DNA from 2 places in the Brachyspira intermedia PWS/A genome. Region 2 is predicted to be linked to the other one. Evidence: riboswitches for the same ligand, from Rfam matches in the RefSeq annotation. Region 2 holds a riboswitch; the other holds the start of a gene.

Region 1 (12,859 bases), 1.3 Mb from region 2:
CGGCTTGAGATTCTGTTCTTTGAGATAAATCATTGTTTCCAATTAATACTTCATTTGCAGCGGTAGAAACCTGTTCTGCAGAATTTTTAACAGTATTTATTACATTGTTAAAATTCTTCATAGCTTTATCCCAGCCTCTAGCAATATCACCCCATTCATCTCTTCTCTTATCAAAATGTTTAGGTATTTCTCTAGTTAAATCACCTTCAGACATAGCCAAAATATCTTTAGATAAAGAAGATATTATACTAGATACTTTTCTTCCTATTATATATGGAATAAGCAATAATAATATTACAATTATAGAAATCAAAATTATAAGAAGAACATAGCTCATAGCAATACTATCTTTCAATACTACATTTTTTGCTGAAGCCAATTCCAAACACCAAAAAACTCCTTTAGATATCTCTATCGGTGTAAATTCATATAAAAGCTCTTCCTTAGAAACATCACTATATCCCTCTACCATTAATGGTTTACCATTTTTAATATTCTCTAAAACATTATAATCTTTATAATGAGGATATACTTCATAAACATTTTTAGATACATTATCCATATTATAACTATCATACACTACAAGTCCATTTTGATCATATAAAGCAACAGTTGTATCCTCAAATATATTAATATTTCCTAATAGAGCAACAATAGAATCAGCAAATATATCAACATAAATAACACCTATAAATTTATTGTTAGGCATTATAGGAATACATAAAGTAAATAATACCGTATCAGCATTAACTGTGGAATTATAAACCCCAGATACATATACAGACCCTGTTCTTTTAGGTTCTGTATAATAATCTACATTAAAAGTATCTATTCCTAAATATGACTCTCCGTTTCTTGATATATAATAATTAAATCTTCCATTAGCGGCTCTATATTCGGAATTGGTATAATCTGCATCATTATCTAATGCATTAGGTTCAAATGCTATTGACAAACCATTTATATCATCTGGAAGGCTATTAAAAAATACTGAAGTTAATTGTTTATATGTCGCTCTATCTCTTATTCCTCTGTTATAAATATTTTCTATATTAACTTTAAGACCCAAAACACTATATAAATGTTTTTCTATATTAAATTTTATATCATTAGCTTCTTTTAATGAGGTTTCTTCTAATATTTTATACGACAAATTTTTAGTTATCTTACCTACATACAACATAATTACAGTATTTGCTAATATAATAATTACTATAATTGGAACTAATATAATAGCTGTAATTTGAAATTTCAATCCGACTTTTTTAAACATAATAACTCCATCTAAAATTATTTTATTGAAATAAAATAATTTTTATTAAGATAATGATAAGGTCCGACAAAGAAATAAACCCTAACATTTTATACTATATAATAGAAAAATAAAAAATACAAGCGTATAAAATTTAATGATAAAAAATAAAAAAATACTTGATTTTTTATCATTCTACTAATAGAATGCATGATTATATTTTAAAAAGTTTATTTAAACAATTTTATTAAATGGAGAAATAATTATGAGTTTCAGAGAAAATAGTTCTTTAAGAAGCGACAGAGTTTTAAAAGGTGATGAAAGAGCACCAAACAGATCATTGTTCTATTCTATGGGATATACAGATGAAGAATTAAAAAGACCTCTGATTGGAATTATTTCTGCATACAGTGAAATTGTACCCGGACATATACATCTTGATAAACTTTCTCAAGCTGTTAAAGCCGGTGTATTAATAGGAGGAGGTACTCCAATACTTATACCTGCAATAGGAGTTTGCGACGGAATAGCTATGGGACACTTAGGAATGAAATATTCACTTCCTTCAAGAGAATTAATAGCTGATTCTGTTGAAAGTATGGTTATAGCTCATGGTTTAGACGGAGTAGTTCTTGTACCTAACTGCGATAAAATAGTTCCTGGTATGATAATGGGACTTTTAAGAATGAATATACCGGGAATAGTGATAAGCGGAGGAGCTATGCTTCCAGGTGATCATGGCGAGGAAAAAGTAAGTTTATCAAATATATTCGAGGCTGTAGGAGCTAAAAAAGCTAATCTTATAAATGATGCTGAATTGGAAGAATATGCTCAGCATACATGTCCTAGTTGCGGTTCTTGTGCCGGTATGTACACTGCTAATAGTATGAACTGTCTTTCTGAGGCATTAGGTATAGCTTTACCAGGAAACGGAACAATACCTGCTGTATATTCTGCTAGAACTTTACTTGCTAAGAAAGCTGGTATGCAGGTTATGGAATTATTAAAAAAAGATATAAAACCTTTAGATATAATAACTCCTGAATCTTTCAAAAATGCACTTGCTGTTGATATGGCTTTGGGATGTTCTACAAATAGTGTACTTCACTTACTTGCTATAGCTAATGAAGCAGGAATAGAATTAGACTTAAAAATCATAAATGAAGTAAGCGACCGTACTCCTAATCTTTGTCATTTAGCACCTGCCGGACATAACTATATAGAAGACTTATACAAAGCCGGCGGAATACCTGCTGTTATGAAAGAGCTTGATAAAGGCGGATTTATAAACACTTCTCTTATGACTGCTACAGGTAAAACAATAGCTGAAAATATAAAAGATGCTGTTAACAAAAATAATAATGTATTAAGAAATATAGAAAACCCTTATAGTAAAACTGGCGGTATAGCAATACTTTGGGGCAATATAGCTAAAGACGGATGTGTTGTTAAACGTTCTGCCGTTGCTGATGAAATGCTTGTACATAAAGGACCTGCTAGAGTATTCGACAGCGAAGAATCTGCAATAGCTGCTATATATGCCGGTAAAATAAATAAAGGCGATGTTGTTGTTATAAGATACGAAGGCCCAAAAGGCGGACCTGGTATGCGTGAGATGTTAAACCCTACTTCTGCACTTGCCGGTATGAAATTAGATAAAGATGTTGCTTTGATAACTGATGGAAGATTCTCAGGTGCTTCAAGAGGTGCATCTATAGGTCACGTTTCACCAGAAGCTGCAAGCGGCGGAGAAATAGCATTCATAAAAGAAAATGACATCATAAGTATAGATATACCTAATCATAAAATCAATTTAGAAATCTCTGATGAAGAAATGGAAAAAAGAAGAAAAGAGACTGCTATTAAACCTTTAGAAGAAATTAGAGGCTGGCTTGGAAGATATAGAAAACTTGTTCAGTCTGCTAATACTGGTGCTGTATTGAAATAATAATTAATAATTAAAAAATAAATTGATGTTATAGATATTATTCTTAAATACCTATAACATCAAATAAGCACTATTAATCTAATAATCTAAAAGTCATTATAAAAAATTAATATTACAGACTGCTTGAATACCTATCTTTTAAGCCAGGATAAAAATCATTTAGTTTATAGCTGATATAAGCTTGGACTAAATTTATTTTAAATAAAATTTTTTAAAGGAGAAAAATATGATTATCAAAAATTAATTTCTGAAAATAAACTTGTTTCAAGTGTTTACATAATAAATATATAAACTAAATAAAAAACAAACAACAATAATAAAAAATAATATTAATTAAAGGATAAAAAAATGAGTTTAGAAAATTTATTTCTGCCTAACTTTAGTATAGGAAGCGATGCATACAAAGATATATATGATGTATGTTCAAATTATGGAAAAAGAGCGGTTATAATATCCGGCAAAAAATCTATACAAGCATCAATAGAATCAATATTAAACAATATAAAAGATATAACCATAACAGGAATGTTCCATTACGGCGATAAATCCACTTTTGAAAATGTTGATTTACTTAAAGAAAAGAAAGCAGTAATGGAAGCTGATATGATATTCGCTGTAGGAGGCGGAAGAGCATTAGATACATCAAAAGTTTTAGCACATACTATAAATAAGCCTATATTTACATTTCCAACATTGGCTTCAAATTGTGCCGCTGTAACCAGTCTTTCTGTAGTTTATAATAATGACGGGAGCTTCAAAAAGATGTTCAGCGATAAAAGACCTCCTTTGCATACTTTTATAAATACTGATATCATATTAAATTCACCTGAAAATTATTTTAGGGCCGGTATAGGTAATGCTGTTTCTAAACAGTATGAATCATTATTCTCAACAAGAAATGAGAATTTAAATTATAAAAATTTCTTAGCAGTAGAGATAATAAAAAACTGTTCTAATGATATATTAAAACATTATTCAGAAGCTATAAACGATTTTCAAAACAAAAAAGTAACTGATGTTTTAAATAGAGTAATACTTCATATAATATATACAACAGGCTTAACTTCAGTAATGGCAAAAGATGATCATCATATATCTTTAGCACATGGCATGCATAACGGACTTACAAAAGTAAAAAGAATAGGAGACAATTTGCTTCATGGTGAATTGGTATCCTACGGCATATTATTACTTCTCACTATGGACAAACAATTTGAAGAAAGAGAAAATATTTTTAAATTCAATAAATCAATATCTCTTCCAACATGCTTAAAAGATATAGGAATAAATAAAGCTAGTTTAGAAGATGAAGAACTTAATAATGCTTTAGAAATAGCTCTTGCTGGCAAAGACTTAAATATCAGTCCGTATAAAGTTGATAAAAATATGATATTAAAGGCTATAATCGATTTAGAAGATTTCAATAATAAACAATAATAAATAATAACAAAAAATAATTTATAAAAAGGATGATAAAAATGAAAACATTAAAACAAATAAGTAATTTCTTCGGTAAGTATATGGCTGTGATAGTATTAATAGTAGCTGCTGTATCATTATTCTTTCCAAAAACAGTAAGCTTTATTAAAACAAGTTATGTTAACTATCTTCTTATGATAGTAATGTTTGGTATGGGGCTTACATTAAAGCTTGAAGATTTTAAGGTAGTATTCACAAGACCAAAAGATATAATAATAGGAGCAATAGCACAATTTACTATAATGCCTTTACTTGCTTTCCTGCTTTCTATTATTTTTAAACTTCCTCCTGAACTTGCTGTAGGAGTTATACTTGTAGGAACTTGTCCGGGAGGAACTTCATCAAATGTTATGACATACTTAGCTAAAGGCGATGTAGCTTTATCTGTGGGTATGACTTCAGTATCAACTATACTTGCACCTTTTGCAACTCCATTACTCACTTTATTATATGCAGGACAAAAAGTTGATGTTAATGCTGTGAGTATGTTTGTATCAATAGTACAGGTTGTTATACTTCCTATAGCTTTGGGCTTCATAATAAATAAATTCTTTTATAAGTTTACAAACAGCATAAAAGAAATACTTCCTTTAATATCAGTACTTGCTATTGTGGCAATAGTAGCTGCCGTTGTATCTGCAAACTCACAAAGATTAATGCAGGTTGGATATTTAGTTATAATAGTAGTTGTACTTCATAATTGTTTAGGTTATTTGCTTGGTTATTTATTAGGAAAATTATTCAGATTAAATAATGCTAAATGTAAAGCAGTATCAATAGAGGTTGGAATGCAAAACTCAGGACTCGCAACTTCACTTGCTGCAACTCATTTTGCTTCAATGGCATTAGCAACAGTACCTGGAGCAATATTTAGTGTATGGCATAATATATCTGGTTCAATAGTAGCTAATATAATGGCATCAAAAATAAAAGATTAAATTAATTATAAAAAATAAACAATGGAGTTATTTTATTAATTCCATTGTTTAAATAATATTTATGCATTAATAATTATAATCTCTAAATATTGATATATACTGAAAATTTTTAACTTTGTCAAATATTCGCCATATGGGCTTTCCTCACGGTATTGCAAATCATTATGTATAGCCAACTATACGTGCGGCTGATTACTCATTAATATACAAAAGTTAATAATTTATATTACATGTAAAACTAAATTAGTATTATTTAGTACTAATTTTTAATTGCACTTTCGCCTGCCGTATGTACACTTCATGATGCGGACTTCGTAAAAGAACCTTATATCCTCGACAAGCTCGGATACGCTTCGCGAAAAATTGCATTTCTTATCTAAAATTAAGGTATTACACTATATTTGATACATATTATTAAAATATAAAGTTTTAGCAATTGCGTTTTTTGCTACTTTTTTGTGCGACAAAAAAGTAGATAAAATTTACATAAAGTGCATTAGTTGACAAAGTTAAAAATTTTCAGTATATACCTAAACAACTACATTTTGTCAAAAATAAATTTTTTAAATTTAAAATATTTGCAGGGCTTTGCCCCGCACCCCACTTCTTTTGTTGCCACAAAGAAGCAAAAAGGCTATATTTTAGCTTAAATTAATAATCTATCTTACATACAAAACAATTTTAGTATTATTTAGTACTAATTTTATATCTTGCACTTTTTGCAACTTTTTGCGGCGGGAAAAAGTTGACTAAAAAAATGACAAACTTAAAAATTTTCAGTATTTACTAAAATAAATCATAAAAGAAAAAGCAATGGACTTAAATAATATATTCAAGCCCATTGCTTAATCAAAAAACTCCCACTATTATTTATATTTATTCCCTTACCCTATTGGCAGCATCATTGATATCAAGTTTATAAAGCTCATCTATAAAAGCAACAGAAAAACTAGCAGGCCCTTCACATTTCTTTGAAGCTTTTTCACCAGCTGAAGCCATTATGCACATAGCTGAAGAAGCGGCAATCAAAGGCTCGGCAACCGCAAGCATAGCACCTGTTATAGCAGTAGATGTACAGCCCATACCGGTATTAACAGGCATTAAAGGAGAACCTCCGCTAACATATAAAACTTTATTACCATCTGTTATAATATCAGTTTCACCGCTTATGCTTACAACTGTATTATATTCTTTGGCTAAATGCTTACCTGCCTCAAGTGCCATATTAACATTAGCTGTGCTGTCTACTCCTTTAGTTTTTATGCTCTCTCCGGCAAGCACCATTATTTCAGAAGCATTTCCTCTAACAACTTTAGGATTATAATTTTTAATCAAATCAATAGCTGTTTTAGTTCTCAATTTTGTAGCTCCTGCTCCTACTGGATCAATCACGAAAGGAACATTTTTTTTATTTGCTATTTCGCAAGCCTTATGCATAGCCTCAATAGAAACAGTAGTTAAAGTTCCAATATTAACAACAAGCGATGAAGCAATAGAAAGCATATCTTCAAACTCCTCTTTCTCGAATGTCATCACAGGAGAAGCTCCAACTGCAAGCAATGCATTAGCTGTAATTTGCATAACTACAAAATTAGTAATATTATGAACTAATGGAGATTTTGACTTCATATTTGTTATGGATTGAAATATTTCTTCTTGTAATGTACTCATTTTATAACTCCTTATAATTTAAATAAAAATCTCAGAAATACAATATAAACATGCCTTTCCGGCTATCTTTAATTTATTATTTTTAATATCGCAATATAAAACTCCTGTTCTTGGTGAAGCCTGAAATGCAGTAAAATAATCTTTATTCAATTTCTTTGAAAGCAAAGGTATAATATGACAATGTCCTGATCCGCATACATCAACCTCATCTGCATCCAATTTAGGACCGAAAGTTCTAGTTATGCTGTCATATTGATTATTCTTTTTATATTTTACATCAGATGTTATATGAAATAAAAGTCCGTCTAATTTCTTTATAATTTCTAAATTTGGTTTTGCATTTATAACCTGATTTTCATCTTCCAATACACATACAATATCGCGTCCTATATAAGCCTCTAAAGGTTTTATTCCTCCTATTGCTTCTATTATATCAGATGTAATTTCTATAGGCTTCAAATCATAATTAGGAGTATCCATTTCATATAGATCATCTTTTTTTCTAATAGTTAATATACCCTCTTTAGTATTTAAGCTCACCTCATTAGATTCTTTTTCAGCAAAATTTAATATAGCATAAGCCACAGCAAGTACAGCATGTCCGCAGAAATCTATTTCACATTTCGGAGTAAACCAATACACATCATAATTATTTCCATTCTTTATAGTGAAAACAGTTTCTGAAATATTATTCTCCATAGCAATATTTTGCATAAGTTTATGAGAAATGTTTTTTTCTAATATGCAAACTGCTGTAGGATTACCTTTAAAAACCTCATCAGCAAAAGAATCTATAATATAGTATTTCATAATTAATCTCCCACTTATTATATACTAAAAATTTTTAACTTTCTCAAATATTCGCCTATACCCATTGGGTACGCTTCGCGTAGGCTTTCCGCACGGTATTGCATACTCTTATCAAATGTCCGCTATACGTGCGGCTGATTACTCATTAATATACAAAAGTTAATAATTTATATTATATGTAAAACTAAATTAGTATTATTTAGTACTAATTTCATACTTGCACTTTCGCCTGCCGACACCTGCTTCGCAAGATGTACTTCGTATGGTTCCGCAAGAAAAAGAACAACAAAAAAATTACAAAATATAGTTGTTTAGGTATATACTAATTATCAACTAAGAAAGAAATATGCAAAAGGCACAGCGAATAACAATGAAAGTATTATTCTCTCAACCCATATTATCATCATATCTCTTATCTTTATAGGTATTCCTACAGCCAATATTACAGGTATAGGAGCAGCAAAATATAAAATCTCAGCAACGCATACCACAGCAACTACAGACTTAGCAAATTGACTAGCATACATTACAATACTTGAAGAACATGACATTTCAACTAATGTAACAGAACAAGCCTTTGCAACTATATAAGCCTCATCTCCAAGTCCTAGCAATTTAGTGATAGGTAAAAATATATAGCTTATAACATCAAACAAAGGAGTATAATTAACTATTAAAAGTCCTATAAATGTTATAGCCATAAAATTAGGCATTACTGAAATAGAAACTATAAGTCCTTCTTTCAAATTCTTAACAACACTATTTAAAACACTATCTGAATGACTGGCAACTTCAGCAGCTTCATTCAATGCCAGCTTAAAAATATTTCCTCCTTTATATATAGGTTCTTCTGCAACTTCTTTATCCATATATCCGTCGCTAGGTTTATTTCTTAATGGATAAAGTCTTACAGTTATAGCAGTTACTATAAAAGTTATTAACATAGTACCAAAAAAATATATATTCCATTTATCTATAACGCCGAACATCTTAGCAACAACTATCATAAAAGTAGTGGAAACTGTAGAAAATCCTGTAGCTATTATGCAGGCTTCTTTTTTGGAATAAAAACCTTTTTTATAAACTTTACTTGTCATTAAAAGAGCAATAGAATAACTTCCTACAAATGAAGCTATAGCATCTAAAGATGATCTTCCTGAAGTTTTCCATATAGGCTTCATTATACATCGCATAAATATACCGGCAAATGACATAAGCCCATAATCTACCAAAAATGATAAGAATATAAAACCTATACTATTAATCAATGCTATTTGAGTGAGCAGATTATAAGAAAAAAGAAGCATATTAGGTTTATGAAAATCAGCAGGTCCTAATCCAAAATATGCCATTATAATAAATGGTATTGATGTAAGTTTGATAAATGAAAATACTATTTCTGTTTTATTTTTATTCCAAGACTTATTTATAAATGGATATATTCCTCCAAACATAGTTATCAATATACCATAGTAAGGATCTACAAAAGGAATTTTTCTTATAAAACTTACTAAATGATCTATAGGTATTGATTTAACATCGCCTATTTTAATTGGTATAAATAACATAAATATACCAATAAAACTAAGTATAATAAATTTTAAATAAACTGATTTACTAAATTTAATATTAGCTAAATCATCGCTGCTTAAAACACTTTCAGAATTTGAAACATTATCCATAAAAATTTCCTTAAATATAAATTAATATTTTATAGAAACCTTAATGAAAATAATGAGTGTATAAGAATTAAAAAGAAAATAATTTTAGAAAACTTAATTTAAAATAAAAATATTTCCCTACACTGGCATTATCCAACAGGTTATAAGGGTCTAAGTTATTAAACTTACTCTCAGCCTTTTAAGCTCCCCTAATTTTTTATATATTATATAACAAAATAAAATTATTTCAATTACTATTAATGATATTTTTTAGATTTTATTATAATCAAGCACGCTTCAAAAACATCAAATTTCTTTTGGTAAACTCTATAATCTCATCTTCTGTCATCTTATCAAATCCTAATCTTTTCTCCTCCTCAAGCAATTTTAATTTTTCTTCGCGTTCCTTTTGCATTTTGATTAACTCTATTTCTTTAATCTTCTCTTCTCTTTTTATCAATTCTTCTTTACTGTAATGTCTTTTAATAGTGTTTTCTCTATCGCCTTTAATCAAATAAATTTTTAAATAACTAAGAAAATCAAGCCATATACCTGATAAGTTATCTTTATCTTTAACTTTTTTCTTAGCTAAATTAATACAGTCTTTCCAATCAAATTTCCTATCATCGAAAATTGATTTTATTTCTTCCTGTTTGTATTTAGTTTTAAAAGAATGTACTTGATATAATTTACTAGCTTTACTTCCTGTAAGAAAATTAAAAGTATTAATAAGCTCATTAACAAATGAATCAAAACTACTAGAGAGAGAATTTATATTATCTGTTTTATTTATTTTATCTGAATCATTTTTATTATCTGATTCATTTTCTTTATTATTTAAGTTATTATATTTATTATTATCTTCGACTTTTTTGTCTATACCGTCTGTAGAATTTTTACTATACCGTATAGGCATTTTTGATATACTTAATTTTTTATTTAAATATATTTTTCTTTTTTCATTATTTTGCTTACTCTTATCATAAATGCATTTTATATAATTATATTCCTCTAACTGTCTTATAGCTCTTGAAATGGTATCCTTGCTCACAGAATAAATTTCAGCAAAGTAATTATTATTAGCCCAACAGTAACCTTTATCATTAGTAAGTGCCGTTATCTCTCCGTAAATGAGTTTTGATAACGGCTTTAATCTCTTATCGTATCTTACAGCAGAAGGTATTATAGTATAATAGTTTTTATTATCTTTCATTAAATTACACCTTTAAAAACTTTATACTATATACAAAAAATATAATAGATTATAAGTTTATATTAATAATTTTTTATAAATTAATCAATAGTTACATCTAAAGATTCTATTTTTTTAATCTTATCTTTTATAATGCTCTTTAATTTATTTAGAACTTCAGTATAACTAGGATCTTTAACAACATTATTTAATTGTAAAGGATCTTTTTTCAAATCATATAATATATAACTTTGATAATTCAAACTGTCTTTATCTTTAGCAGGATTCTTATTTGGATCACAAATAGCATAAGTATATTCAGGAGTTCTTATTGCTCTGCCCACGAAACTTTCACTTATTTGTAGGAAGGCAATATTCTCATGATTATTATCTGCAATGATATTTTGTATAGCTTTTCCGTCCATATCTGCATTTTCAATACCTGCTATTTTTAATATAGTAGGAGGAAGATCTATTAAACTTACTATCTTTTCTTCTCTTTTTGAACCATTAAATGAATCGCCTTTTATGATAAGAGGAACATGAATTGCAGCATCTTCGCAGGCTCTTTTATAATCATCATATCCATTTTCAGGCAAAGTTTTATTTCTAGTTCTGAAATGAGAACCATGATCGCTTGTATATATTATAACTGTATCATCTAATAAATTTTTCTCTTCTAATTTTGCTCTTATTCTTCCAAAATTATAATCTATAGAATTACAAGCTCCTAAATAATCAGCATAATTTTCTCTTGAATCTCCATATCCTAATGCTTTAACATCTTCAGGTATTTTACAATTTCCAAACTTTTCTTTTGAATATAAAGGACCTTCATATTTATTTTTATTGTTTTGATGATGAGGCTCTAAATATGATATAAATAAGAAGAAAGGTTTATCATTACTTCTCTTATCCAAAAAATCTAAAGCATAATCAGTAACAGCATCAACTCTATATTTTTCAAACTCTACTTTATTCATATCTTTATCAAAAAAATATCCTTTGAATCCATCAGAAGTAAATTCAAGAACATCTGAAGCTACCCAATAATTTTTATATCCGCCTCTTTTTTTCTCCGGTATAGGATTGAATATATAATCTTCTTTAGAACTGTCTCCTCCCAATCCGTCAGTAGCTAAATGCCATTTACCAACATATCCTGTTTGATATCCATTGTCATTCAATAATTTTGCTATTGTAGTGATATTTTCAGGCAAAGATATAGCATTAACAAATACTCCAGCCTTTGAAGAATACAACCCTGTTTGTAAAGATGCTCTAGCAGGACCGCATACAGGCTGACATGTAAATGCATTATCAAAAATAGTGCCTTCTTTTCCTAATTTATCTAAATTAGGAGTTACATCCAATTCCTGACCATATATGCCCATTGTATCCCATCTCTGCTGATCTGAAAAAACAAATAAAATATTTTTTTTCATAGTTATATTCCTCCATAATATTTAATGCATATTTTTATATTTATTATATTCTTCTAAAATTCCTAATCTTATATACTCCTCTATAGGAGCTTCATTTTCTATCATTAGTAATACCATATTCTTAATCATTTCATTTTTTATAGAATCATCTTTTATAGGATTTTCCTGATGAGGATCATTCTCCAAATCATATAATACCCAATCCAACTCATCTATAAGAGTCATTTTTTTAGGTAAAGTTAAATATTTTATCTTCATAACCTTACAGCCTTTAGTAAAGCTGAAAGCATCATGAAGTTCAGTAGTTTTTAATTCATCTATGCTAAAGAAATTTACCATATGCATAGGCATCAAAGTATAATTATATAATTCTGTATCATTAGATCCGTCTTTCTTAAGAGCATAATCTTTCATAAGAACATATCTTCCGTCTGTAATACATATTTGATTGGCATGCATTCCA
Region 2 (12,859 bases):
TTATTAAAAAAGAATTCTAATTCCTTTTTATCATCAGAAGTTTCTGACATAAATTCATCTACGGCTGTTTTATATATTTTAGTATTTAAAGTGTCAAATAAAGTAAAGAAAGAGTCTATGAAATTACTTTTACCAGCTCCATTTTCTCCATAAATTATAATCATTTTTTTGGGATTATTTTTTGATGATGTTAAATCTACCTCAAAATCAACCAATGATTTATAATTTTTAAGTTTTACATAAGTAAACATTGTATTTTAACCTTTATTTTATTAATTTTTATTACATTTTATCATAAAATTAACAAAAAACAATCATAAATAATAATTACTCTTTACAATAACAAGTTTTATATTATAATTAATTCATTATTTTTATTAATGGGAGCTTTATAATGATTAAAAGAGCATTAATATCTGTATTCTATAAAGATGGAATATTAGACTTTGCCAAGTTTTTAACTTCAAAGAATGTGGAAATAGTTTCTACAGGCGGAACTTATAAATATTTAAAAGAAAATAATATACCTGTGATAGAGGTTGCTGAAGTTACAGGGGCTAAAGAAATGCTTGATGGAAGAGTAAAAACTTTAGATCCAAAAATACATGGTGCAATTCTAGCTATAAGAGATAATCCTGTTCATATGGAAACTATTAAAGAGAGAGGAATAACTCCTATAGATATGGTAATAGTTAATCTTTATCCTTTCTTTGAAAAAGTACAAGATGATAATTTGAAATTTGAAGAAAAGATTGAGTTTATTGATATAGGCGGTCCTACTATGCTTCGTTCTGCTGCTAAGTCTTTCAAAGATGTTGTGGTTATAAGCGATGTTAAAGATTATGATTTAGTAAAAAGCGAAATGGAAAAAGGCGAAGTTAGCTTTGAAACAAAAAAATATTTAGCTTCTAAAGTATTCAATTTAACTTCTGCTTATGATGCTGCTGTTTCTGAATTTATGTTTAATTCATTAGAAAGTAAGGAAGGCAAAAAACTTAATTATTTGAATATGTCTTATGCATTACAGGAAGAATTAAGATACGGAGAAAATCCTCATCAGGGAGCAAGCTATTATATTTCTACTACAGATAAAGGATCTATGAAAGATTTTGAACAATTAAATGGAAAAGAGCTTTCATTTAATAATATCAGAGATATGGATATAGCTTTGAAAATAGTATTAGAATTTGATGAAGCTAAAAAAGAATATGCTTGTTCTGCTATAAAACATTCTACTCCTTGCGGTGCTGCTTTAGGAAGCAGTGTATTAGAAGCTTATAATAGAACTTATGAATGCGATCCTACTTCTATATTCGGCGGAATAGTAGCTTTCAATAGCACAGTAGATGAGGCAACTGCAAAAGAACTCATAAAAATATTCTTGGAAATTGTTATTGCTAAAGACTTTACTCCTGAAGCTTTAGAAGTATTAAAAAGCAAAAAGAATTTAAGAGTTATAAAATATAAAACTAATACTAATGATAAAATTAATCTTGTTAAAGTTGACGGCGGATTACTTGTACAAGATGAAGACAATACTTTAATAGAAGATTATAAAGTTGTAACAGAGAAAAAACCTACTGAAGAAGAAATGAAGAATTTAATATTCGGAATGAAGGTTGTAAAATATGCTAAATCAAATGCTATAGTAGTAATAAAAGACTTTATGGCTAAAGGTATAGGAAGCGGACAGACCAACAGAATTTGGGCTTGCGAAGATGCTTTAGAGAGAGCAGGCGATGGGGTAGTTATGGCATCTGATGCTTTCTTCCCATTCAGAGATGTTGTTGATGCTTGTGCTAAATACAATATTAAAGCTATAATTCAGCCTGGTGGTTCTATGAGAGATCAGGAATCAATAGATGCTTGTAATGAACATGGTATTGCTATGGTATTTACTGGTATAAGACATTTTAAACATTAATTATTTTTATAATTGATAATAAAATAAAAGTGAAGCTAATTTTCATTAGCTTCACTTTTTTATATATTAAAATTTTTAATAAAGGTAAAAAGATGTTTTTTACTTATTTTAAATACGATGAAAGCTGAAAATATCCTGCATGAGTAAGATTATTAATATTTGTAAATCCCAATTTATACATACGCATACAAGCTGTACCAGAACGGCTTCCGCTTGCACAATAAACTATATACTCTTTGTTTTTATCTAATTTTGACATTTTCTCATTGAATTTAGAATCATCTAAAGGAATATTGACACTGTTTTTTATGTATCCGCTTTGCTGAACTTCCATATAACTTCTTACATCTATTAAACCTATATTTTTATTATTCTTATAGATTGAAACAGCATCATTTACATTTATGTTTTTAAATTTACCTTTGCTTCTTATATTGAATATTATTTTTCTCACGGCACTTAATATTATAAATGTTAATATAAGACCTATTATTAAAGTTAAAGTATTATTCATTTTATAAATACCCCCTGTATGTATAATAAATATTATAGCATACAGAGAAGTAAATTGCAATTAATTTATTTAAACTTATAGAAATAAATTTTATACATTATGGAAATCATCTAAATTATAAGCATCATTCCAAAATCTATATTCCCATATAAAAGCTATATCAAAAACAGCTATCATTTTTTCTTTTACAACATCAGAGGCATTATCATATAAATTATCAAGGATTTTAATCATATATTCGGTTGCTTTAGAGAACTCTTCGTCTGCATAAGTATCAATCCATTTTTTATATGGATTATTTTCAACTTCTGCATTTGCTTTTATGTATTTACCCAATTCGTTATATATCCAAAAACAAGGAAGTATAGATGATGCAGCAGTTTCAAAGGCTTCAGTATGAGCAGTATTAATAAGAAAACTTGTATATCCTAAATTAGCAGTTGTGATTTTATTTGTATTTTCAAATTTGAAAGTATCTCTGAAATATTTATGTACAATTTCTTCTTCTACTATATAAGAGTTTATAGATGATTTCAAAAAAACTAATGCATAATCAACATTGTGTATTTTTGAAGAAATTATAGCTAAAGCTTTAGAATAATATTTCAAATATAAACTATCTTGTTCTATATAGTATGCAAATTTTTTCTTGTCTAAACTTCCATCCATAAGTTCTTTATTAAAATTTGTATTTATTATTTTATTGTATAGATCTTGATTTCTTTTCCACACCATTTCTGAAAATTTCATTTTATTTCTCCTATCATTATTATTAAATGTTACTATTTTATCATTTAAATATTATTTTTTAAATATCATTCTTCTAAATAAGCATAATTAAATTTATATCTTCCCAAAGGCTCATCAACATAATTTTTTAATTTAGGATTAACTATTAAAAAATCTGTTCTATATATAAATGGTATAATAGGAACTTCATCAAATAGTATTGATTCAGCTTCTTTCAAAGCTTCCATTCTTTTTTGTGCATTTGTGGCAGTAGTAGCAAACTCTATTAAAGAATCATATCTGGCATTTGAAAATTCTCCGTAATTTATATCGCTGTAGCTAGTCATAATTTGAAGCATTGTAAGTGGGTCATTATAATCACCTGTCCAGCTTGTTCTAGCCATTTGATAATTTCCGGATTCTCTGAAAGGCAAAGTAATTTTTGATTCCTCTGTTCTCACTATTACATCTATATTGAGAGTGTTTTTCCACATCTGTTGAATAGCTTCCAAAACTGTAGTATAAAAACCAGATGAAACTTTTACTTCAAGCATAGGAAAATTTTCACCATTAGGATATCCTGCTTCGACTAATAATTTTTTTGCTTCTTCTACATTATTACTATAATTATTAGCTATTATATAGTTACTGCTTTCATCTCTAAAGGATTTTTCAAGTCCTTTTACCACAGGAGGAACAAATGCCTCTGCAGGTATTAATTTACCATATCCTATATTTGATACTATATAGTTTCTGTCTATTGCAAGAGATAATGCTTTTCTTACTCTTTTATCTGATAATGCTTTATCTTTATTGTTTAAATCCAAATAATAAACTCCTATAATATCGCTTACAGCCATTAAGTTTTCTTTTATCAAATTTTCTATCTCTCCAATAGGAGGTGCATTTATTGAGAAATCAACATCTCCAGTTCTTACAGCATTAAGTGATATATATTCATCAGCTATTAAAACAAAATTAATTCTTTTAGCTACTTGATTAGTATAATTCCAATAATTAGTATTTATTTCAAAAGCAAGCAATTCATCAGGCTTCCTTTCTACCATTTTGTATGCACCATTTCCAATATAAGTTTCAGGATTCCAAGTCCAATCATCACCGTATTTTTCTATTATATCCTTTCTTACTGGCATATAAACTCCTCCGGAAGCTAATATATCAGTAAAGTATAGGGTAGGTGCTTCAAGTTCTATTGTGAGAGTATTTTCATCTATAGCATTTACTCCGAGATTTTCTATTGGCTGTTTGCCTCTTATTATATCTTTTGCATTTTTTATATATTCCATTAAATAGCTTAAAGGTGATGCCGTTTTTGGATCAACGGCTCTTCTATAAGAATATACAAAATCATCAGCTGTAACTTTTTTTCCATCGCTCCATTTTGCATTATCTCTTAAATGAAATGTGTATGTAAGACTGTCATCGCTTATTTCCCATTTATCTGCAACACCTCCTACAATGTTTCCATTTAAATCTTTATTGAGTAGTCCCTCGAATGCATGATTAATATAAATATATCCGTATGTTTCATCATTCAAAGCGGGGTCTATAGTATTAAGTTCATAGCCCAAATTCACAGTGATTTCATCTTTGATATTTTTTATTTGTTTTTTACATGATATAAAAAATACAAATAAAATTAATAGAATAATAAATTTTTGTTTTGAAGTCATAAAAAGCTCCTTAAATTAAAATATAAAAGCGAGATTTTTATAACGCCGTTTGTCTTGTTTTATTGAATTTTATTTTAGTCTTGTTTATTGTAGATAATATAATTTAATAAAACAAGACCAACTTTAGAAAAGGTCTCATTTTATTAAATGTATAAAGAAAATAATAAAAGAGATAATTCCCTACGCTGGCATTACCCAAACAGGTTATAAGGGTCGAAGTTTTAATAATTTATGAAATTATGTAAACTTCCTCTCAGCCTTTTCAAGCTCCCCGATTGTGAGAAATGATATAATATTTTTATTTTTATATCAAGAACTCAATTATGCAATTTTAAAAAAAATGATATTATTGTAATTATATTAATATGTAAATTTAAATGTTTTTTAATTGTAGAAAATATAATGATAGAAATAAGCAAATGGGTATTAAATAAATAATACCCATTTTTAATTAGTTTGAGAATAAAAATTTATTTATGGTTAATTTTTAATATGTCAATAAGTTCTTTTATTAAGTTTTTTTCACTTATTGCAGTCATTAAATGATCCTGAGCATGTATAAAAAGTAAGTTTATTACAAAACTTTCACCATTAGCTTCTTTTGATATTAAATCAGTTTGGTATTGATGAGACTCTAGTAATAATTTATCAGCTTCCTGCATTTTTTTATCAGATTCTTCAAATTTATTTTCTTTAGCAAGTCTTAAAGCCTCATAAGCTAAACTCTTACTTTCTCCAGCTAATGCTATAATAGGAAATACATTTTCTTCCATAAATGTTTCATAATCTTGTGTCATAAGTAATAAACTCCGTAAAATTATTCTCTTATAATAAATCTTTTAGCCGGACTTATATAGTCTAGCAGAAATAAATATTCATCTTTAATTCTGCCTACTATATTAGTTCTTCCGGTATTTTTTAAATCTTTCAAAGCTATCTGCATTTCTCCAGTATAACTTCCATATTCTGATGAGTCTATTAATATATCGCCTCTTTTTATATCTGAAACAGCATTAAATAGTTTGAAATTATGTCCCTTATATTTTGCCCTTGTATCTGAAGATCTTATAACATCAGCAGAAGCATCTAATCTGTTTTGATGAAGCATATCCAATACTATACTTTTTTCTTCTTTGGGAATCGAGTTAACTAATTCTGCTTTAAAAGTTATTAATCTTTTATCCATATTATATAATGTTTTTAAAGTATTTTCATCTGCATAACAGTTAGCAATGAATACACAATCAACACCAAGAGCAAATAATTCCATAGCCTGCACATCTATAGGCATATTTCTATGTTCTTCTAATGTGCAAATACCATCACTTACAGGCCAAGGTCCAAAAGTAGCTTCTTTTGCATTAACAAATGCCGATGAACTTATAGAATATTTTTTAAAACGTTTCATACTGCTTTTAAAAAGTGTTCTGTCTAGTCCTGTATATGCATGAGGATAGAAATTATAACAGCCTATCAAATTATCTGTATTAGGATAATATTTCATTATGTTGTCAAGATAATTTGTATCATTGCTCATATTTAATTCTATTTTTAAATCGTATTCATTGTATGTCATTAAACTTTCTTCATTACCTGTAAAGCCTAAATCTAATCTTACAGCCCAAGCTCCCAATTTATGAAAAAAGTCAAGATTTTTATAATCTATATCTAAATGTTTGAATACAGCCGGAGATATATCTAAAGTAGTTTTTATACCCTTTTCTTTGGCATAATTTATAATATCTGAAAATTCATTTATTATTTCATCTTTAGATCTGTCTACTGAAAGTAGGCACATAAAACATCTAGTAAATCCATATTTAGAAGCTAAATCTATATAAGATTTATTATCTTCCATTTTTGAGTGAAAAGGGTAAATAGATATTCCTAACTCTTTCATCTATAATATTTCTCCTGTTGTATCTTTTATATTATTTTTTTATTATTTATTATCTTGTAAAGTTTTAGCATAAGCATTTATAAAAGGAGTGTATATTAAGTATGATAAGAATACTAAACATAAACTTAAAATCATAGCAGGAATATTGAAATTTGAAGCTATCAAAGCACCTAATGGTCCTGGTGTTGTCCATGGAATAAGAGCTATAATTTTTCCTACAATACCCACTTTTAAAACCGTATAAGCTATTATAGCATTGATTATTGGCACACATATAAAAGGGATAAAAAGTATAGGATTCATAATAATAGGTGTGCCAAACATAATAGGTTCATTTATATTGAATAATCCTGGTATTATGGAAATTTTTCCTATAGATTTCAAATGTTCATTTTTACTTAATGCCATAGATATTGCCAAACCTAATGTAGCACCTGCTCCTCCTATATATACATAAACATTAAAGAATTCACCTGCTACTATTTTAGGTAAAGCCTCTCCTGCCTGTAAAGCCGCCTGGTTCAAAGCTAAATTTGATAATGTTACTATACTGATTATAGCATTGATCACATTAGCACCATGTATACCTACAAACCATAATATATGTATAATTAAAAGAAGTATTATTACCAACACTAAACTATCTGATTTTGATAATAAAGGAGACATTATATTATCTATCAAATTAGAAGTTAACATAGTCATATTTTTCTGTATTATTATATTTATGATTTGGAATAATATTCCCACAACAGCTATAGGTATTATTATTTCAAATGATTTTGCTATTGCAGGAGGTACAGAATCAGGAAGTTTTATAGTTATTTTTTTACTTACTAAGAATCTATAAATTTCTATTGATATTATTCCACCTATTATTGCCGAGAATATTCCCTTAGCATCTAAAAATCTTGCATCTAGTACATTTATATTGCTTCCTGCTTCTGCTAAAAATATATTAGTAAAATCTCCAGCAACAGATAATGTATTAGCTTTAACTGATATAAGTAAAAAAGCAAATAAAGATAAGAAACCTCCTGTAACACTGCTTAAACTGTAAGATCCCGCCAAAGAATATCCAATACCATAAGCTACAAACAATGATAATAATCCCATACTTACATTGAATATTTGAATGAAATGCCCTGAAAATGTAGTACTGAAATTATCATACCAAGACATATATATAAAGCTATTTTCATTTTTAAGAGGTAAGTTAAATATTAAAAGTATGAAAGATCCTACTATTAAAAATGGTGTAACATAATCAAATGAATCTTTTATAGATTTAAGATATCTGTTATTGGATAATTTAGCTGCAATTGGAGTTATTTTATTTTCTATATAATTAATAATTCTATCATTCATAATATATTCTTAATATGTAATTGTGTATTTGAAAATTATAATGTCAAGTTTAAAGCAAAGTCTAATATTTTAGCTCCATCCATTTTTCCATAATCTTTAAAATCTATAACATCTAAAGGTTTTCCTTTAGCATTAGCTTTTTTAACCAATTCATCTTTTAGGTATTTAACTTGAGGACCTAATAAAAATATATCATAACTGTCTGCTAATTCTTCAAATCTTGAAACGCTTGCAGCTTCTATTTCAGCATCAATATTGTCGGCTTTAGCTTTATCCTGCATCTTTTTGACTATCATACTGGTAGACATTCCAGCAGAACATAAAAGTAAAATCTTTTTCATTTTTTACTCCTTTTCTATTTTTATGTTAAAGATAATGTTTTTAAAAAATAACTCAAACAATAAAATTGCAGTATTAATATGGTAATTTATTAGCTTTTTCTTTTTATTAAAAAGTATATAATAAAAACAAAAATGACAAATAAAAGTTATATTTATGAATGTTAAGTATATAAAAGAAATATTATCATCGTTGTCGGCCGATTCATATATAACTGCTGAAGCCTTATCAAAACAATTAAATGTCAGCGAAAAAACAATTAGAACAAAAGTTAAAGAAATTAATTATGAATTGCAGAAACTTAATATAAAGATAGAATCTAAACCAAGATATGGATATAAATTGATATGCGATAACTATGATAATTTTAAATCTATAGATTTAATATCAAATATTAATAATGATATGGATTATAGAATTAAGATAATTTTCAAATATTTAATAGAATTAGATAGCGAATATATAAAATCTGATGATATATGCGATTCTTTGGATATATCTAAAACTACTTTAACAAATATATTAAAGATTATGGAGTATAATTTAAAATATCATAATCTTAAACTTGAAAGAAGACCTAATTACGGAATTAAATTGATAGGTAATGAATTTGATATAAGAAATTTTATAATATGCAATTATTTAAATGATTTCTTATATGAAAATAATATGAATGAAAAATTAATAGGAATAATTATAAATTTCCTTAATAAATATGAAATAAAATTTTCAGAAATTAATTTAGAAAATTTTATTCAGTACATCAATGTTTCAATAAATAGAATAAAGAATAATAAATTTATATGTGATTGTGAAAATGATATTGTTAAAGATATAGCTGAAGAAATAAGATTATCAGAAGAATTAATAAATCAGATACAAAATGAAATTGATATAGAGTTTAATGATACTGAAATTCTATTTATAGCCATACATATAGCTTCGAAGAATTTATTTTCTATTAATGAAAATTATAATTCTGTGATACAGGATAAATTTTCAGATATAATTGATAAAATGCTTGATATGGTTTATAAGAATTTAAAAATAGATTTAAGGAATAATTTCAATTTGATACTTCTTTTAAATCAGCATATGATACCTTTGGATATAAGGATAAGGTATAATATATTTCAAAAAAATCCTATGCTTAATGATATAAAAAATAATTATAGTCTTTCATTTTTATTAGCTTCAGAAAGTGCTGCAATATTGAAAGATTATTATAATAAAGATATATCAGAAGATGAAATAGGATATTTAGCATTATTGTTTCAAATAGGATTAGAAGAAACGGTAGAAAGCATAAATAAAATGAATATATTAATAGTATGCGGAAGTGGTAAAACAACTTCAAATTTACTTGTTACAAAATACAGAAAAGAATTTAATGATTATATAGAAAATATCTATGCGGCGGATTTAATAGGATTAAAGGAGTTTGATTTTTCTAAAGTGGATTATGTTTTTTCTACTGTTCCTATTAATTTGAAACTTCCTGTTCCAATAGTTTATATAAGTAATTTTTTAAAAAGCGATGATATTATTAATGTTAAAAATACATTTGAATCTTTAAATAGAAATATTATTTTAGACTATTATAAAGAAGAAATGTTTACAACTGATATAAAAGGAGATACTAAAGAAGAAATAATAAAAAATATATGTGAAGAGATAAAAAAATATAAAAGTATACCTGATAATTTTTATGAATTGGTTATGAAAAGGGAACAATTAGCAGAAACTGATATTGGTAATTTAGTAGCAATACCTCACCCTATAGAGGTTGTTACAAAAGATACATTTGTTTATGTTGCGGTATTAGATAAGCCTATATTATGGCAGAAGAATAATGTTCAGGTAGTATTTTTAATTTCTGTATCGAATAACAATGATGATTTGAAAAATTTTTATGAATACACTATTAATTTTCTTCTCAATGAAAATAGTGTGAAAAAGTTAATAGAGAATAAAACTTTTGAGAATCTAATTTTCCTTATTAAAAGTAATTCAGAATAAAACGAGGTTTTTATGACAGAGTTTAAATATACTATTAATAATATAAGTAATATACATGCCAGACCTTTAAGCGAACTTGCAAAAATAGCTAAAGACAGTAATTGTGAAGTGTCAGTAAAAAAAGGTGAAAATTTGAAAGACTTGAAAAAGATTATAGGGCTTATACAGTTAAAATTGAAAGTAGGGGATGAAGTGGATGTAATTATCAATGGTAATGATGATGATTTAGAGAATACTGCAAAAGAAAATATATATAATTTTTTTAAGCTGAATTTTTGATTAACATAATATTTTTATATTATATCACATTTTTATACTAGCTTTTTTATATAATTCATATTACAATTAGTAGTTTTATAAGTTATAAATGTATATTTTATTATGAGTTATGTTAAATGCTATTTAATTCCAGAGATTTTTTAATATTTTTTCCTATAACATTGATTTTATATTGGATATTTCCAAAAAAATTAAGATATATTTGTCTTTTTATAGCAAGTTATATATTTTATATGTTTTGGAATCCTAAGTATGCATTGTTAATGGGTACTTCTACTATTGTAACTTTTTTAAGCGGTATATTAATAGAAAAATTAAAATATAAAAGAATAGTAGTGGCATTTAGTTTTATAATCAATATTGCTATACTTGTATTCTTTAAATATTTTGATTTTCTTCTATTAAATATAAATATGCTTTTATCAGCATTAAATATACAATTAATAGAGAAGCCTTTTGATATTATTTTGCCTGTAGGAATATCATTTTATACATTTCAGGCATTAAGTTATACTATAGATGTTTACAGAGGTGAAATAAAGTCAGAAAAAAATATTATTAAATATGCCTTGTTTGTATCATTCTTTCCTCAGTTAGTTGCAGGCCCAATAGAACGTTCAAAACATTTGCTAGGTCAAATACAGAACATGGATAAGATAAAAAGATTCGATTATCATAGAATAACAGAAGGGCTTATTTTAATGCTTTTCGGTTATTTTCAGAAAATGGTAATAGCGGATAGAGCTTCTATATTGGTAGATACTGTATTTAATAGATATTATATTTATAATACTACAGAATTAGCATTGTCAGCTATTCTTTTTGCTGTGCAGATATACTGTGATTTTGCAAGCTATTCTCTTATAGCAATAGGAACTGCCAAAGTTATGGGTATAGATTTAATGGAGAACTTTAATACTCCATATTTTGCAAGAAGCATAAAGGAGTTTTGGGGCAGATGGCATATATCTTTATCAACTTGGTTTAGAGATTATCTTTATATACCTTTGGGCGGAAATAGATGCTCAAAAATAAGAAGAAGTTTTAATATATTAGTAACATTTTTAGTAAGTGGACTTTGGCATGGAGCTAATTTTACTTTTATAGCTTGGGGTGCTATTCATGGGATATGCTATTTAATAGAAGATATTACATCAAAATTCAGAAATAATGTTTTAAATAAATTGGGTGTAAAAGTACAAAGTTTTAGTTTTAAATTTCTTGAAGTGATTATTACATTTATAATAGTAGATTTAGCTTGGATATTTTTCAGAGCAGAAACTATACATGACGCTTTTTACTATATACAGAGAATGTTCACTAAAATAGATTTATGGCGTTTATTTGACGGTTCATTGTACAAATTAGGATTGGACAATTTTGAAATGAATATACTTATAATATCTTTGATAGTGCTTTTTTTAGTTGATTTGATAAAATATATAAAGAAAGAAACTATATATGAATTTTTAAAAAATCAATGTTTGTATTTCAGATGGGCTGTAATATTTTTCTTATTATTCTTCATTATAATATATGGAAAATACGGTGCAGGTTTTGACCCTAAACAATTTATATATTTCCAATTTTAGGAGTTATAAAAATGAGTGAAGTTAGAAAAAATTATTATGGCAGTCTTTGTACTGAAATGTATGAGATACTGCATGAAAAAGCACCTGAAGATGAATTAAACTTTTATCTATCTTATGCTGAAAAAGGTAAAAAGATTTTAGAACCTTTATGCGGAAGCGGAAGATTTCTAATTCCATTTATAGAAAGAGGGTTTGACATAACAGGAATAGATATGTCTAATGAAATGCTTAAAAAACTAAAATTAAAATTTCCTGATGCAAAAACAATTCATACTGATATTATGAAATATGATCCGAAAGAAAAATTTGATTATATATTTATTAGTTCAGGTTCAGTATCATTGTTTACAAATATTGATATTTGCAAACAAATTCTAATAAGAATAAAAAAATGGCTTTTAAAAACAGGTAAATTTGTTTTTGCAGTTGATACAATAAAAAATAGATGTATAGATGATAATGATTATAATATTGCTGTATCTGTCAAAACAAAAGAAAATT

What was found. Region 2 has a riboswitch for thiamine pyrophosphate ahead of BINT_RS03655 (peptide ABC transporter substrate-binding protein). Riboswitches for the same ligand answer to the same signal wherever they lie in the genome.
Region 1: it holds a riboswitch for thiamine pyrophosphate, as region 2 does, so the genes downstream of both, BINT_RS09225 (YjiH family protein) here and BINT_RS03655 (peptide ABC transporter substrate-binding protein) in region 2, are expected to answer to the same signal.

What each region holds. Positions count from the first base shown of each region.
Region 1 is NC_017243.1:2,131,345-2,144,203, forward strand. It holds gene BINT_RS09195 (methyl-accepting chemotaxis protein) at 1-1,273, opposite strand, end outside; gene ilvD (dihydroxy-acid dehydratase) at 1,518-3,200, shown strand; gene BINT_RS09205 (iron-containing alcohol dehydrogenase family protein) at 3,549-4,637, shown strand; gene BINT_RS09210 (bile acid:sodium symporter family protein) at 4,679-5,617, shown strand; gene thiM (hydroxyethylthiazole kinase) at 6,494-7,288, opposite strand; gene BINT_RS09220 (PhzF family phenazine biosynthesis protein) at 7,307-8,098, opposite strand; gene BINT_RS09225 (YjiH family protein) at 8,428-9,780, opposite strand; TPP riboswitch at 9,878-9,980, opposite strand; gene BINT_RS09230 (helix-turn-helix domain-containing protein) at 10,046-10,972, opposite strand; gene BINT_RS09235 (sulfatase-like hydrolase/transferase) at 11,053-12,396, opposite strand; gene BINT_RS09240 (sulfatase) at 12,418-12,859, opposite strand, start outside.
Region 2 is NC_017243.1:817,361-830,219, forward strand. It holds gene BINT_RS03635 (AAA family ATPase) at 1-251, opposite strand, end outside; gene purH (bifunctional phosphoribosylaminoimidazolecarboxamide formyltransferase/IMP cyclohydrolase) at 395-1,924, shown strand; gene BINT_RS03645 (rhodanese-like domain-containing protein) at 2,028-2,438, opposite strand; gene BINT_RS03650 (TenA family protein) at 2,529-3,188, opposite strand; gene BINT_RS03655 (peptide ABC transporter substrate-binding protein) at 3,254-4,861, opposite strand; TPP riboswitch at 5,022-5,145, opposite strand; gene BINT_RS03660 (PTS lactose/cellobiose transporter subunit IIA) at 5,332-5,658, opposite strand; gene BINT_RS03665 (DUF871 domain-containing protein) at 5,679-6,761, opposite strand; gene BINT_RS03670 (PTS sugar transporter subunit IIC) at 6,804-8,129, opposite strand; gene BINT_RS03675 (PTS sugar transporter subunit IIB) at 8,165-8,470, opposite strand; gene BINT_RS03680 (BglG family transcription antiterminator) at 8,625-10,487, shown strand; gene BINT_RS03685 (HPr family phosphocarrier protein) at 10,500-10,766, shown strand; gene BINT_RS03690 (MBOAT family O-acyltransferase) at 10,883-12,358, shown strand; gene BINT_RS03695 (class I SAM-dependent methyltransferase) at 12,370-12,859, shown strand, end outside.